Regions from separate parts of the Brevibacillus choshinensis genome, predicted to be linked through region 2. Evidence: riboswitches for the same ligand, from Rfam matches in the RefSeq annotation. Region 2 holds a riboswitch; the other holds the start of a gene.

Region 1 (6,939 bases), 1.9 Mb from region 2:
GTTTTTTGAAGTAACAGACCCAGAAGCACTAAAATCCCTCGCAATTGCCGAGCGTGTCAAGATCCTGGAACTGTTTGAAGATCTGGAGCCTCGGACAGCCAAGCAAATCGCGACCGAGTTGGGTGAAAACGCTGCCCGCCTTCATTATCATGTGAAGGAGCTGGTTCGTGTCGGTTTGCTGGAACAGGTGGATACTCGCGTCAAAGGGTCTATCGTGGAAAAGTACTATGAACCGGTAGCCAAAGTGATTCAGGTCAAGCTGCAAGTCATGATTGAAGAAAACGCACAGCAACTCAGTGATGTGATGTTTACTCCTTTTCGAACGACGGAAAAGGATCTCATGCGGACCTTGAACCGTTTTGTCGCCAGTGATCAGGACGTACGTAAAGAGTACAAAAACACGTTTGCTTTTAACTTGCACGAATTTCATCTCAGCCAGGACGAACGCAATCAGTTCGTCGAGGAAATCGCAGATCTTTTGCACAAGTACAAAGCATTGAAAAGCGAGCCAGGTCGCCGCAAGTTCAAGTTTTTTGACGTGCTCTTTCCTATGACACCAGCTGAAGCTTCTGATGATTCCGACGAGCCTTTCGAGGACTCCGAAGAATAACAGAATCGTTTGCCGCATAATTGTCACCGACATCATGAAAACCATCAGCTGAGATGGTTTTCTTTTTTGTTTGGATTGTTTGGATCTGGAAGGGGGCTGCGACATGAAAACCATCCTGTTTGATTTCGATGGGACCGTAGCGGACACGCTGCCGCTCATTTTCACCGCTTTTCGCTCGACGTTTCAGCGTTTTTTGCAAAAGCATTATACAGATGAGCAGATCATCGCCTTATTTGGACCGACAGAGACCGGAATCGTGAAAAAGGAGCTGCCTGTGCACGCGCATGTAGCAGCACTCGAGCATTTCTTCACTGTCTATGCCGACGAGCATGGGCGTATGCAAAACCCTCCCGAGATCGGGGGCATGCTCCAGCGATTGCAGGCGGCAGGCATCCAGATGGGGATCGTCACCGGAAAGGGCAGGCAGAGTGCCGACATTTCGCTGCAAGAGTGGGAGCTTTCTTCTTATTTTCATGTGGTCATTACCGGCGATGATGTCACCCATCCCAAGCCGCATCCGGAGGGCATTCTGCTTGCCATGGAGCGATTGGGCGCAAAGGCTGCCGAGACCATCTATGTGGGAGACAGCGATGCGGATGTGCAAGCAGGCCGCTCTGCCGGGCTGATGACGGTTGGGGTCGATTGGCTCGCAGTCACCCAAAAGGCCGGGCAATTTGATCCACAGCCGGATTATGTGTTTACAGATGTAGAAAGCTTCGTGGAGTGGGTGCTGGCCGCCCGGCGCTAAACTGTCCTCGCCAGCCCACAGACAAAAAGGCATGCCTCCATTTCAGAGGGCACGCCTTTTTTCTTTGCAGCTTGATCAGCTCCAAGGCTGGGAAAATAGCTCCTAGTAAGCTCGGCCGAACCAAACCGTGTGCTGTGCTTTTTCACCGCAGCAAATGCATGTTTCTTTTCGTACAGGTGGGTCAAACGGAATATTGCGGGAGGTAAACTTGGTCTCTTCCTTGACCTTCGCTTCGCATGCATCGTCTCCGCACCAGCCAGCCAGCACCCATCCACTTGGTGCATTGTCCTGCTCGCTCTTCTCGATATGCGACGCCAGCTGCTCCATGCTGTCGATCCCCAGATGGGAATTCGCCTCGCGAAAAGCCAATGCTTTTTGGAACATGTTTTGCTGGATTTCCTCGAGCAGGTTCCGGATCGTCTCCACGATGCCTTCCAGCGCCACCGTAATCTTTTCACCCGTATCGCGGCGTGCCAGAATCACTTGCCCATTTTCGACATCGCGCGGCCCCATTTCCAAACGTACAGGTACCCCGCGCATTTCCCACTCATTGAACTTCCAGCCTGGCGTCTCCTCACGAAGATCGGCACGAACGCGGATGCCGGAAGCCTTGATCGTATCGAAGAGCGGATCGAACGCCTGCATCACTTGCTCCCGCAGCTTCATCGGACCGACTGGAATCATGATCACTTGGGTAGGAGCCATCCGCGGAGGCAGAGACAATCCACGGTCATCCCCGTGCACCATGATCATCGAGCCGATCAAGCGGGTTGAGCTTCCCCAGGAAGTCGTGTGGACGTATTTGAACGTATTGTCTCGATCGAGGAACTTGATCTCAAAGCCGCGTGCGAAATTGTCGCCCAAGTAGTGGGATGTGCCTGCCTGTACGGCCTTCCCATCCTTCATCATCGCCTCGATAGAGTAAGTATCGACTGCGCCGGCAAAGCGTTCGCTAGGAGTCTTTTGTCCTTTCCATACGGGAATCGCCAGCTCCTGCTCGACGACTTCCCGATAGATCTCCAGCATCTGCATCGTTTCCTCTCGCGCCTCTTCCTCTGTCGCATGAGCTGTGTGCCCTTCCTGCCACAAGAACTCGGAGGTGCGTAAAAACGGCATGGTCCGCTTCTCCCAACGGAATACGTTTGCCCACTGATTAATGAGAACGGGCAAGTCGCGATAGCTCTGAATCCATTGGCTGTACATGTGACCGATGATGGTCTCGGACGTCGGGCGCAGTGCAAGACGCTCTTCCAAAGGCTCTCCGCCTGCTTCTGTCACCCATGGCAGCTCAGGATTGAAGCCCTCGATATGTTCTTTTTCCTTTTGCATGAAGGACTCAGGAATCAGCATCGGGAAATAAGCGTTTCGGTGTCCGGTTTCCTTGAAGCGCTTGTTCATCGCCTCTTGGATCCGTTCCCACAGCTCGAACCCTTCCGGCTTGAACACGATACATCCGCGAACGGGCGTGTAGTCCATCAGGTCCGCTTTTTTGATCGTATCGATGTACCAGCGTGAGAAATCCTCCGATTGCGGCGTGATTTCCTTCACAAATGCCTTTTCCTCTTTCATCCTTCTACAGCTCCTTTTTCTTGAATAAGTGAATGCAAAAAATCCCCCATCCCACATAGGGACGGAGGATCAACATCCGCGGTACCACCCTGATTGACCACAGCTGAAGGCTGCAGTCCGCTCAAAGTCCCGATAACGGCGGGGCATCCGGCGTGGCTCATCGCCAGCGGCTTCAGGATGGGGTGCAGTCATGCCGTAGTATCAGCCTTCCAGACAAGGGCCGACTCTCTGGGACGCGGCGAATCACTGCGAGTCCTTTCATAGCCTTTCATTTGTAGATATAGTAGCAAGTCATTTTCCGATTGTCAATTTGTGGCACGCGGGTTCAATCTGGACGCCAGCTTGACGTACACCGGATAAGCGACCAGGGAGAGCATCGCACCCTTGAAAATGTTGAACGGAACGATTCCGTACAGGACGAGTGACCACACGCTGTCTGCTCCAAAGGTCGACAGCAGCTGATCCATTGGCATTTGATAAAGAACGGCATAGGCAGGCAGCAGGAAGAACGCGTTGGCCAGAGCCATCACGGCGCTCATCAGCAGGGTACCCAAAGCGAGGCCGGTCAAAAAGCCTTTCTTGCCTTGGCCGAGTCGCTGCATGGAGACTGCCGCTACGATAAAGCTGGCGCCCGCCACCACGTTGGCCAGCTCCCCGATCAAAAGTCCGTCCGTATTTTTAAACAGCATGTGCAGGGCATTTTTCAAAACCTCCACGATGATCCCTGCCACTGGACCGTACATCAGACCGCCGATCAAGGCAGGCAGCGTACTGAAATCCAGCTTTAAAAAGCTCGGCATCAGTGGAATGGGGAATTCCAAATACTGCAGGATAAAGGCAACCGCTGCGAGCATGGGAATCGTCACAAGCTTTTGGGTTGACCTCGTGGAATGTAATGCTGTTTCTTTCATGTGTACCATCTCCTCATCTTTTTCTCCTTCTTGAGGAATGGCAACAGTGATCGTGAACCCACACATCCTGAACCTTGCGCAAACGAAAACAAGCCCGAGGAAAGAAAGATCCTCAGGGCTTTTTTGCAGGCGCATGACAAATCCTGATGCAAAAATGAGTACGAGAAACAAAAGGGCTGCGAAAGAGCAATGGCCCCTTTTCCCGTTTGCACAGGTAAACAAGCACGTGTGGTAACGTACTGTCGTCATCCTTCTCCCATCCAGACTGTACTGTCGGCTCTGGAATCGCACCAGATCCTGCACTCCCTGCTGCGATCAGCTCGGGAGGCTCGCGGGCTTACATGCATCAAAGCATGATCACCGCCGGTCGGGAATTTCACCCTGCCCCGAAGGAATGTGTTTGTTGTTGTATACAGCATATTATACTGCGGTTTTTTGATTTGACAATAGTTGAAAATGCGATTTTGGCATTTTCCGATGTTTTTTGTAGGAATTATAGGAATGAGCCCTTTTGATTTTTTTGTACACAACTTTTTTCGCTTCATAGAAAAAAGCCGAGGGATTTGCATCCTCTCAGCTCTTGAAATCATTTAGCCGCCCGTACTCTATTGCTCGCTTTGAGACGGGAGATCAATTTTCAATTCCAAGCCCTCGATAAACTGATCCTCACGCACCTTTTCAGAGAAATCATCCTCGTATTCAAAAGGCTTGATAATCAAATACTTGGTCTTTCCAGTAGTTGCATATCGCCCATCAAAGGTAATGCCATTCTCTACGAATGTTCCCTCACCGTTGAGAGCTGGCAGCTGACGACCTTGGTCATCATACACCGCAACTCTAGTATGGGACAATCGTTCCGATGCTTGATCAGCCAGTTTGATCGTCGTCACCAATCGCGTCGTCACAGGAGTTACATTCACCTCAGAGACAGTGAGTGACCCTTGATCGCTTGATCGGCTTGCATTCGGCTTCAAGTTGACGATGCCCTTCGTCGTTTTGTGGAATGGAACGTCCAAGGTAAACTCATGATCGATACCTGCCAGTTTTACCAATACTTCTGCGTGAAAAGGATCCGGTATCGTCGTGGTTGCATTCCGATCGACCGCTGGCAAAACATTCTCGAAAACGAGGACATTCGGGTTGGCAGCTCCCGCAGAGGCATAATTGACGCCTTCTTTTACTTGTCCATTGACTTTGAATACAACGCTGTCTATCGCGTTGCTGAGCTTTACGGCTTCTTCTCCCGTATCAAACATGCCTTCTTTCAAATTCGGTGCGGTTACGCGGAGCAAAAAGACGGCACGTGTTCCATCGTAGACTGTTTCCGTTACATCCAGCTTCACGTCCTGATAGGAGATGCCTGCATTGACCTTGGCAGTGAGACCTTGTTCTCCTGCTGCGCGCAACCCAAGATCCGCTTCAATCGAGCTGAACAGACTGCCCACCACCGGTATTTGCTTGAGGGATTTGGCCATGGCAGGCGAGATAAAGCCCGATGCAAAAACCGTAGCACCCAAAAGGATGGCCGCAGCTGCAACAGATGCCGTTTTCCAAAGACGCGGACGGGGTGCTCTTCCTTTTGGTAGACAAGGCCTTTCAGGGAGCGAAGCGTAAGTTTCATCAAGCCGAGATCGAACAAGTAATGACATACTCGTATTTTCCGCAGATTTATATTTTTTCAGTTCGACTTCCAATTTAGATAGATCCATAGTTCATCGCACCCTTCCCGATTGGCATCAAATGGTCCAGCAACGTTTTTCGCGCCCGGCTGAGCCTCATTTTTGCGGCGCTCTCCGAAATCTCCAATACTTCCGCTACTTGTCGCAAAGGCATATCTTCAAAATAAAAGAGGACAACGACCATGCGCTGCTGCTCCTCCAGCCTGTCAACGGCTTCCTTCAAGTCGACATCCTCGTACTCAGGGGAGAAAGACTGCACCACAGGAATATCCGCCATCGAAACGTTACGGGACCGACTTGCTGCTATCTTTTTGCACGCATTGATCAGGATTCGAAATATCCACGTCTTAAAAAAGCTTGGCTCACGAAGACTAGGAAGAGATTTATAGGCAAGCAAGATCGTTTCCTGGAGAGCATCCGCGACATCCTCGTCCTTTTTCAGGATGGACTTGGCCGTGTTGTGCAAAGGGCTCTCTACGTGCTTCATCAGACGGATAAATGCATCCCGATCACCTTGCTTGGCAAGGATCACCTGTTGGGTTAGCTCCACATTCTCCACTCCTTTCTGTTCGATATTTACAGTAATTAGATCCCCCTGCTCAAGCTTTGGTCACATCTTTTTTCCGTGTTGCATTTTTTCTGTGAAAAAGAGAAATAGCCTGGTCACAAAACGTCAGGGGCTGATTTCCCATAACGCCGGTTGTCACCAGGCTTTCCTAAAGAAAAGGAGCGGGCTATGAACCCGCTCCTCGATACTTGCTCACTCCGATATTCCAAACCAGAAGCCCGATGCCAAAGAAGATAACGGCCATCACCGGGGTCATCGCTGCATAGATGTACCACGTTTCTTTCCGGAGGAAGTAGGCCGCTGGATACACACCCACAAAGGCAAACGGAAGCACGTACGTCAGCACAAAGCGAATGACTTTGTTGTACACGTCAACCGGATAGCGCCCGTACTGCTGAATATTGTAGATCATCGGCGTGATGCCCGTACGCGAGTCGGAGAAAAAGCTGATGGCGGAAATCGCCGTGTACACGCCTCCGTAAATGAGCGCGCCACTGATGGACAGCACGATGAAAATGATCGGGTCGTACCAGTAAAAGACGAGATCCAGCTGAATCGCCGCATACGCCATAATGATCAGGCCGGAAATCACCCCGAAGATCCGGTCAGGGGCGATGGACTCCAGGCAGACCTGCGCCAGATTGTGCACGGGTCTGGTGAGGATCCGGTCCATTTCCCCGCGGATGATATAGCGCTCGTTGAAATCCCAAAAGCCAAAGAAGATCGAGAACAGCGCGTACGGCACCAAAAAGAACCCGTAAATGAAGATGATCTCGTCGCGCGTCCATTCGCCCATGAGCGGCACGTGCTGGAACACGACGATGATAAAGACGAGGTTGATCAGCTCAGAGATC
Region 2 (6,939 bases):
CCATCTAACCTACTCCTCGCCAATCGGCCTCGCTTTCTTGCGTTTCGCTCGGGACATCCCGCTGCGGTAAATGATAAACTTCATCGGTGCTCGGAAAAGGCTGTTCAAGAGGTCTGTCCATTTGCGCGGCACCCCTGTCGTCATGTAGGGGGAGCCCAGTGAAGTCAAGTCCAGCAGATGGGCGAACAAAAAGGCTAGCATCAGGAATTGTCCGTACATGCCCAGCAGGCCTGCGATGAGAATGAATCCATAGCGGACGAGGCGAATCGCATTGCTCATCAAGAAGTTCGGCGGAACGAATGAAAGCAAGGCAGAAACAGAGACGAGAACGATCAGGATATTGCTCGCCAGACCTGCTTGCACAGACGCGGTCCCGATGACGATACCCCCTACGATACCGATCGTCTGACCGATTTTGGTCGGCATTCGGATTCCTGCCTCCCGCAAAATCTCTATGATCAATTCAATGAACACCACTTCGACCACAGGAGGAAAAGGAACTCTGCTTCTGGATTCGGAAAGGATCGTGAGCAAGGCAGGCGGCAGCATCTCGGGATGGAAGGTGAGAACCGAGACATAGCTGGAAGTCAGAAGAATGGTAACGAATAAGCCAAAAAAGCGGATGATCCGCAGCAAGCTCGCCGTCGACCAGCGATTGTAGAAATCCTCCGGGCTGCTGAACATCTCCAGGAAAGAAGAAGGACAGATCGCCGCATCCGGACTCCCATTCAAGAGAACCAGGATTCTCCCATCCAACAAGGCTGCCGTCGCATTATCCGGCCTGTTGGTGAGCCCGAACTGCGGAAACGGCGAATACGGTTTGTCTTCCAGCGTTTGCTTCAATACCGGCATGCCCACGAACCCTTGGTAGACCACGTTGTTGATTCGCGTCCTCACTCGTTCCACATTCTCGGCATTCGCAATGTCTTCCATGTAAATCATGGCCACGCGGTTGTGCGTTTCCGTCCCCAGCGTAAAAGCGACGATTTTCAAATCGGGTGAAGCGATTCGTCGGCGCAGCAATGACAGATTGATCTCCAGCGTTTCGACAAACGAGTCCTGCGGCCCGAGAACAGTCGACTCATTCTCCGATTTGGAGATGGAACGATGCTCCACGTGGAACGTATTGATTTGCAAAATGAGATGCCGATCAAGAAAGAACAGGATCGTGTGACCTCTGAGCAAATTATTCATCAAGAGCGTGGGGTCATCCGTTTCATGCGGCTGAGCGAATGGAAGGACATCTAGGGGATTTCTCCCGTCCGAACGCTGCAAAGGCAAAAAAATGGTGTCATACAATTCAGCTGTATCCACCATCGTATCCAGAAAAAAAACGTGTACCCTCTCCCCATTCATGTTCAGGGAAAAGCTGCTAAGGTCATCCACGTTGTGTAGCTGCTCTTTTATTTGCTCAGGAGTGATCTGACTCTTTCCCGATTCTGGATGGCTGCCAGCGCCGCCATTCGAGGAAAGGACTTTCTGCACGCGATTACTCCACCACTCAGTTGGTTTCACCATGGAACCTACAACCTTTACAGGAAAATCGTTCTTACTTTGCCCTTCCATGGCGTTTTTATCCAGAACGAAAAAAGGACGCACAAAGGCGTCCTTTTAAGGGGAAACTGGCGAAAAAATTTAGGCAAACTGTCTGGAGAGATTCGCCATCTCGATAGCAGCAGCGGCAGCTTCCCATCCTTTGTTCCCTGCTTTCGTCCCGGCACGCTCAATCGCCTGCTCGATGGAATCCGTGGTCAGAACGCCAAAGATCACTGGAATGCCCGTGGATAGGGAGAGAGAAGCTACGCCCTTTGCCGTCTCGTTGCAAACGTAATCAAAGTGCGGTGTCGCCCCGCGGATGACGGCCCCCAGGGTAACGACGGCATCGTAGCGACCCGACTCGGCCATTTTCTTTGCAATGAGGGGAATTTCGAAGGCTCCAGGCACCCACGCTACATCCACATTCTCGTCGTCTACTCCATGACGCTTCAGCGCATCCAAGGCGCCTCCCACCAGCTTGCTGACGATCAACTCATTAAAACGGCCAGCAACGATCCCGACGCGCAGTCCTGTACCTACCAAATGTCCTTCAAATGTTTTCATGTTCATTCCACTCCCTATCGATGTAGTTGAAGCAGGTGTCCCAGCTTCTCTTGTTTGGTTGCAAGGTATTTGCTGTTGTGCGGATGCTCGGGCATCTGGATCGGCACCCGCTCCTCGACTTTCAAGCCGTAGCCATCCAGCCCGCGAATTTTCCGGGGATTGTTGGTCAAAAGCCGCATCCGTTGTACACCGAGGTCGCGCAAAATTTGAGCACCCACCCCGTAATCCCGCAGGTCTGCCGCAAAGCCCAGCTTTTCATTGGCCTCTACCGTATCCATTCCTTGCTCCTGCAGCTGATAGGCACGGAGCTTGTTGATCAGACCGATGCCGCGTCCCTCCTGCCGCATGTAGAGCAGAATCCCGCGTCCTTCCGCCTCGATTCTCTCGAGGGCAGCGTGCAGCTGCGGTCCGCAATCGCAGCGATCCGAGCCGAAAACGTCGCCGGTCAAACACTCTGAGTGCACACGGACCAGGACTTGTTCCTCGGGAGAGATATCGCCCTTGATCAAGGCGACATGCTCCTTGCCGTCGAGCTCATTCGTATAAGCTGCAATGCGGAAGTCTCCGTAGACCGTAGGCAAATTCACTTCGACCTCTTTTTTGACCAATGACTCTCTCGCCATCCGGTAACGAATCAGGTCCGCGATGGTAATCAGCTTGAGATCAAAGCGGCGGGCGATTTCTTCGAGCTGCGGCAGTCGAGCCATGGATCCGTCCTCATTCATGATCTCGCAAATGACACCCGCCTCGGCAGCTCCGGCCAAATGAGCGAGATCGACAGCCGCTTCGGTATGACCGGCTCTGCGCAAGACTCCACCCGCTTTGGCAATCAAGGGAAAAATATGCCCAGGACGTCGGAAGTCTTCAGCTGTCTTGCTTTCATCCAGCATGGCAAGCACCGTCTGCGATCGTTCGTGGGCGGAAATGCCCGTGTGCGTGCTCATTTCGTCAATGGAAACGGTGAAGGCTGTTCCTTGCGAGTCGGTATTCACTTCGACCATCGGCTTTAGGCCCAAGCGAGCGGCCCGCTCTTCTGTAACCGGAACACATACCAGTCCCCGTCCGTGCGTAACCATGAAGTTAATCATCTCCGGCGTCGCTGCCTGTGCAAGGCAGACAAAATCGCCTTCATTTTCTCGATCCTCATCGTCTACGACGATTACTGCCTTGCCTTGGCGCAAATCCTCCAAGGCTGCTTCTATGCTGTCAAACATGGCTTGTCCCTCCTCGATTAGGCAAATCCGTTTTCCTGTAAAAAAGCGAGGCTCAAACGGGAGGACCGTTCGCTTTTCCCTTCCGATTCCGATTCCGCTTCCTGGCGCACTCCCATCAGACGCTCCACATATTTGCCGATGACATCCGTCTCCAGATTGACCTGGTCACCCACCTTGCGATCCTGCAGGCTAGTCTGTGCCAGTGTATGGGGGATGATCGAAACCGAAAAGCTGCTGTCATCCACATCCACTACGGTCAAGCTGATGCCATCGATACAAATCGAGCCGCGCGGGATGACGTATTTCAAGAGAGCCGAGTCGGCTGCGATGCGAAACAGCACCGCATTGGCATGCGGCTGTCGAGATACAATCATACCCGTACCATCCACATGTCCCGATACGATATGGCCCCCGAACCGGTCACCCAGACGCATCGCTCGCTCCAGATTGACGCGCTGTCCCTGCCTAAGCTGGCGCAGGCTCGTTTTGTTCAGTGTTTCCGGCATGACATCTACCGTAAATTGGTGAGTCGAATAAGAGGTGACCGTCAGGCAAATGCCGTTTACGGAGATGCTATCCCCTGTCTTCACTCCCTCGAGCACACGCGCTGCACGGATGACGAGTCGACTTGCCTGTCCGCTTCCCGTCATGGCATCAAGTGTGCCTACTTCTTCCACGAGTCCCGTAAACATGAATGGTGTCACCTCTCTTTATTCGTGCTGCTCCCAGCGCGGGTAGCCGATAAAGCGCACATCTTCTTCACTTACCTGCTTGATGGCTATATCCTTCAGCGTTACCGCTTCATCCATGGTGGCAAATCCCGCTCCGCCAAATGGGGTCGAAGCCTCCTTACCCCCAACCAGCTTCATCGATACGTAACTGATGATTTTTTGGATGGCTTTCGCCTGCAAAAAGGAACCATTGACTCCTGCTCCCCCTTCTACCAAAAGGGAAGTAATGCCGAGCTCCCCCAGCTGCTTCAATACGGCCATCACGGAGAGCGGAGCGTCCAGCGTGATCAGCTTGACGTGTTTGACTTCCGCAAAAGCTTGCCGTCTCTCCTCTGATGCCTCCGGAGTGGTAAATATCCAGGTCGTTGCCAGTGGATCCTGCACGATGCGAGCTGTCAGCGGAGTGCGCAATTGGCTGTCGAGTACGACCCGGACGGGCTGTTTTCCATACAGCTCTCCTGACGATCGGGCTGTCAGCTCAGGGTCATCGGCCAAGACCGTTCCTACCCCTACCAATATGGCATCATTCGTTCTGCGCAGCTCATGAACCTCAGCTCTAGCTGCTTCCCCCGTGATCCAGCGGCTATGTCCAGTGGCCGTCGCGATTTTCCCGTCAAGGGTGCTCGCCGTCTTCACCGTCACAAACGGAAGCTTGGTTTGGATGTAGTGAAAAAAGACTTCATTCAGTTTGGTCGCTTCCTGCGCGCAAACGCCGATCTTCACTTCGACTCCCGCGGAAAGCAGCCTCTCGATTCCCTTTCCCGCTACCAGGGGGTTCGGGTCCAGAACGGCTACCACGACTCGTGAAACGCCTGCTGCGACCACAGCTTCCGCACAAGGAGGCGTTTTCCCGTGATGACTGCAGGGTTCCAGGGTAACGTACATGGTAGCCCCTTTCGCTAGGTCACCCGCCATACGCAGGGCATGCACCTCCGCATGCGGCCCTCCCGCTTTCAGATGTGCCCCCATGCCGACGACCTGACCGTTTTGAACGACCACAGCTCCGACCAGCGGATTGGGACTCGTCTGTCCTCTTACACCTCGCGCCAGCTCCAGCGCCATTTCCATGAAGCGTACGTCTTGTTCCATCACTCTCTCCTATCCCTCCAGATTCCAGCCAACGAAAAAAACCCTAAAACCAATTCGTTTCAGGGGATAGGGAAAGACGCCTGCCTTCAATCGATTTTTCGAAAAACCGAATCAAGACGGCGCTCTTGCATCTTCTCCCATCCGGACTGTACCGTCGGCTCTGGATTTTCACCAGATCAGTCGCTTTCCATGCGTGGTCAGCGAGTCGCGGGCTCGACGCTCTTGCGTCATCACCGCCGGTCGGGAATTACACCCTACCCTGAAGATTGCTTCGTATGAAATTCCTGCTGTGCTACTATTCCCTCCTTTTATCAAATAAAAATGCCCATGAGCATTCGACTCAGGGCATCGAGAAAGAAGCCTATTCTCAACCGTTTTTTTGCAAAAAACAGCTGCAAGGCTATTCCAAATACCTTCTCCCATCCGGACTTTACCGTCGGCCTTGGAATTTCACCAAGTCAGTCGCTGCCCAAATTGCAGACAGCGAGTCGCGGGCTCAGACGTGCGTTCGTCATTACCGCCGGTCGGGAATTGCACCCTACCCTGAAGGCTGGTATTCAGTTAGGTAGAGTATAGCACATTTCTGGACAAAGCCTACACTTTTCTTCTCAAAAATGAGCCAGCAGCTCACGCAAATCACGTATGGTCGTAAACGGTGTAACTCCCTTGCTCTCCATTTCCTGCTGTTTAGCCTGGTAGGCAATGAAGCGGACATCGGCATTCTGCGCCGCTTTGCCATCGATCCAGGAATCCCCGACCATCGTCCACGCACTCATGGACCGTTCGGGATGCTGCCGCAAAATGTAGTGTACCCCTGACGAAGAAGGTTTCAGCTCCGTCATTTGCTCGCGTGCCACGATTTCTGCAAAATAATGGGCAATCCCCGTCTCGTGCAGAGCCTCATGGGCAGCCGCGGAGGCATTGTTCGTGAGAATGTAGAGCTGGCAGCGTTTTTGCAATTCGTCCAGCACCTCCACGGCGTAGTCCTCCAATACAGCCCCGTGCATCCCTTCCTTTTCCACAGCAGTGACCGCTTCCCACATCTGCTGTTCCAGCTCAGGCGTCATGTTCGCAGATTGTCTCCCGATCTCGATCAGCTGTGACGCCGTATGATTTTGCCAATCCAGACCTGGCTCGCAGCATCCATTATCTATCAGCACCTGATAGATAGCATGCTTCATCCGCGGAAAATCAATCGTAGATTTCAACAGCGTATTGTCCATATCAAAAATGATGCCCTTCTCGTAGTGAATAGCCATCGGTTCCTCCTCGTCCATTTCTCAGTCTTTTGTATTCATAGTAACGGGAAAATTGCCATTGGAACACCCTTTTGCTTTTGCTGTATACTTCTTTTATGAGCAGATGACCTGCTCAAATCTTGCGAGGACCGTGATGAGGATATGGTTAAAGCAGTGGATCAAGCCTCCTAAAGCAAAGAAACACGATCATTTTAGGAGGGAACCAAGCATGATTTTCCACCCCATTGACATGGATACCTGGAGCCGAAAGCCTTATTTCGACCATTATCTGCACAGCGTCAGATGCACCTTTAGCATGACTGCCAACATCGATATTACCCGGATGCTCCCCGATCTGAAGAACAGTGGATTCAAGCTGTATCCGGCCTTGATTCACATGCTCACGACGGTTGTAAACCGCCACATGGAGCTTAGGATGGGCTATGATCCGGATGGCAGCGTAGGGTATTGGGAAAGCATGTCTCCCAGCTACACCATTTTCCACGAGGACGACAAGACATTCAGCAGCATCTGGACCGAGCACCACGATGACTTTCCCGTTTTTCA

Evidence for each region. A riboswitch is a leader RNA that binds a small molecule or an ion and turns the genes downstream of it on or off. The one in region 2 is predicted to bind FMN.
Region 1: it holds a riboswitch for FMN, as region 2 does, so the genes downstream of both, JNE38_RS04990 (ECF transporter S component) here and ribD (bifunctional diaminohydroxyphosphoribosylaminopyrimidine deaminase/5-amino-6-(5-phosphoribosylamino)uracil reductase RibD) in region 2, are expected to answer to the same signal.

The regions. Positions count from the first base shown of each region.
Region 1 covers NZ_CP069127.1:939,013-945,951, reverse strand. The annotation lists gene JNE38_RS05005 (winged helix-turn-helix domain-containing protein) at 1-610, shown strand, start outside; gene JNE38_RS05000 (HAD family hydrolase) at 714-1,358, shown strand; gene proS (proline--tRNA ligase) at 1,461-2,927, opposite strand; gene JNE38_RS04990 (ECF transporter S component) at 3,233-3,838, opposite strand; FMN riboswitch at 4,083-4,236, opposite strand; gene JNE38_RS04985 (DUF4179 domain-containing protein) at 4,444-5,487, opposite strand; gene JNE38_RS04980 (RNA polymerase sigma factor) at 5,534-6,067, opposite strand; gene JNE38_RS04975 (ABC transporter permease) at 6,252-6,939, opposite strand, start outside.
Region 2 covers NZ_CP069127.1:5,167,420-5,174,358, forward strand. The annotation lists gene JNE38_RS25885 (GerAB/ArcD/ProY family transporter) at 1-4, opposite strand, end outside; gene JNE38_RS25890 (spore germination protein) at 10-1,518, opposite strand; gene ribH (6,7-dimethyl-8-ribityllumazine synthase) at 1,636-2,100, opposite strand; gene JNE38_RS25900 (bifunctional 3,4-dihydroxy-2-butanone-4-phosphate synthase/GTP cyclohydrolase II) at 2,115-3,314, opposite strand; gene JNE38_RS25905 (riboflavin synthase) at 3,332-4,006, opposite strand; gene ribD (bifunctional diaminohydroxyphosphoribosylaminopyrimidine deaminase/5-amino-6-(5-phosphoribosylamino)uracil reductase RibD) at 4,025-5,134, opposite strand; FMN riboswitch at 5,260-5,405, opposite strand; FMN riboswitch at 5,542-5,689, opposite strand; gene JNE38_RS25915 (HAD family hydrolase) at 5,743-6,393, opposite strand; gene catA (type A chloramphenicol O-acetyltransferase) at 6,602-6,939, shown strand, end outside.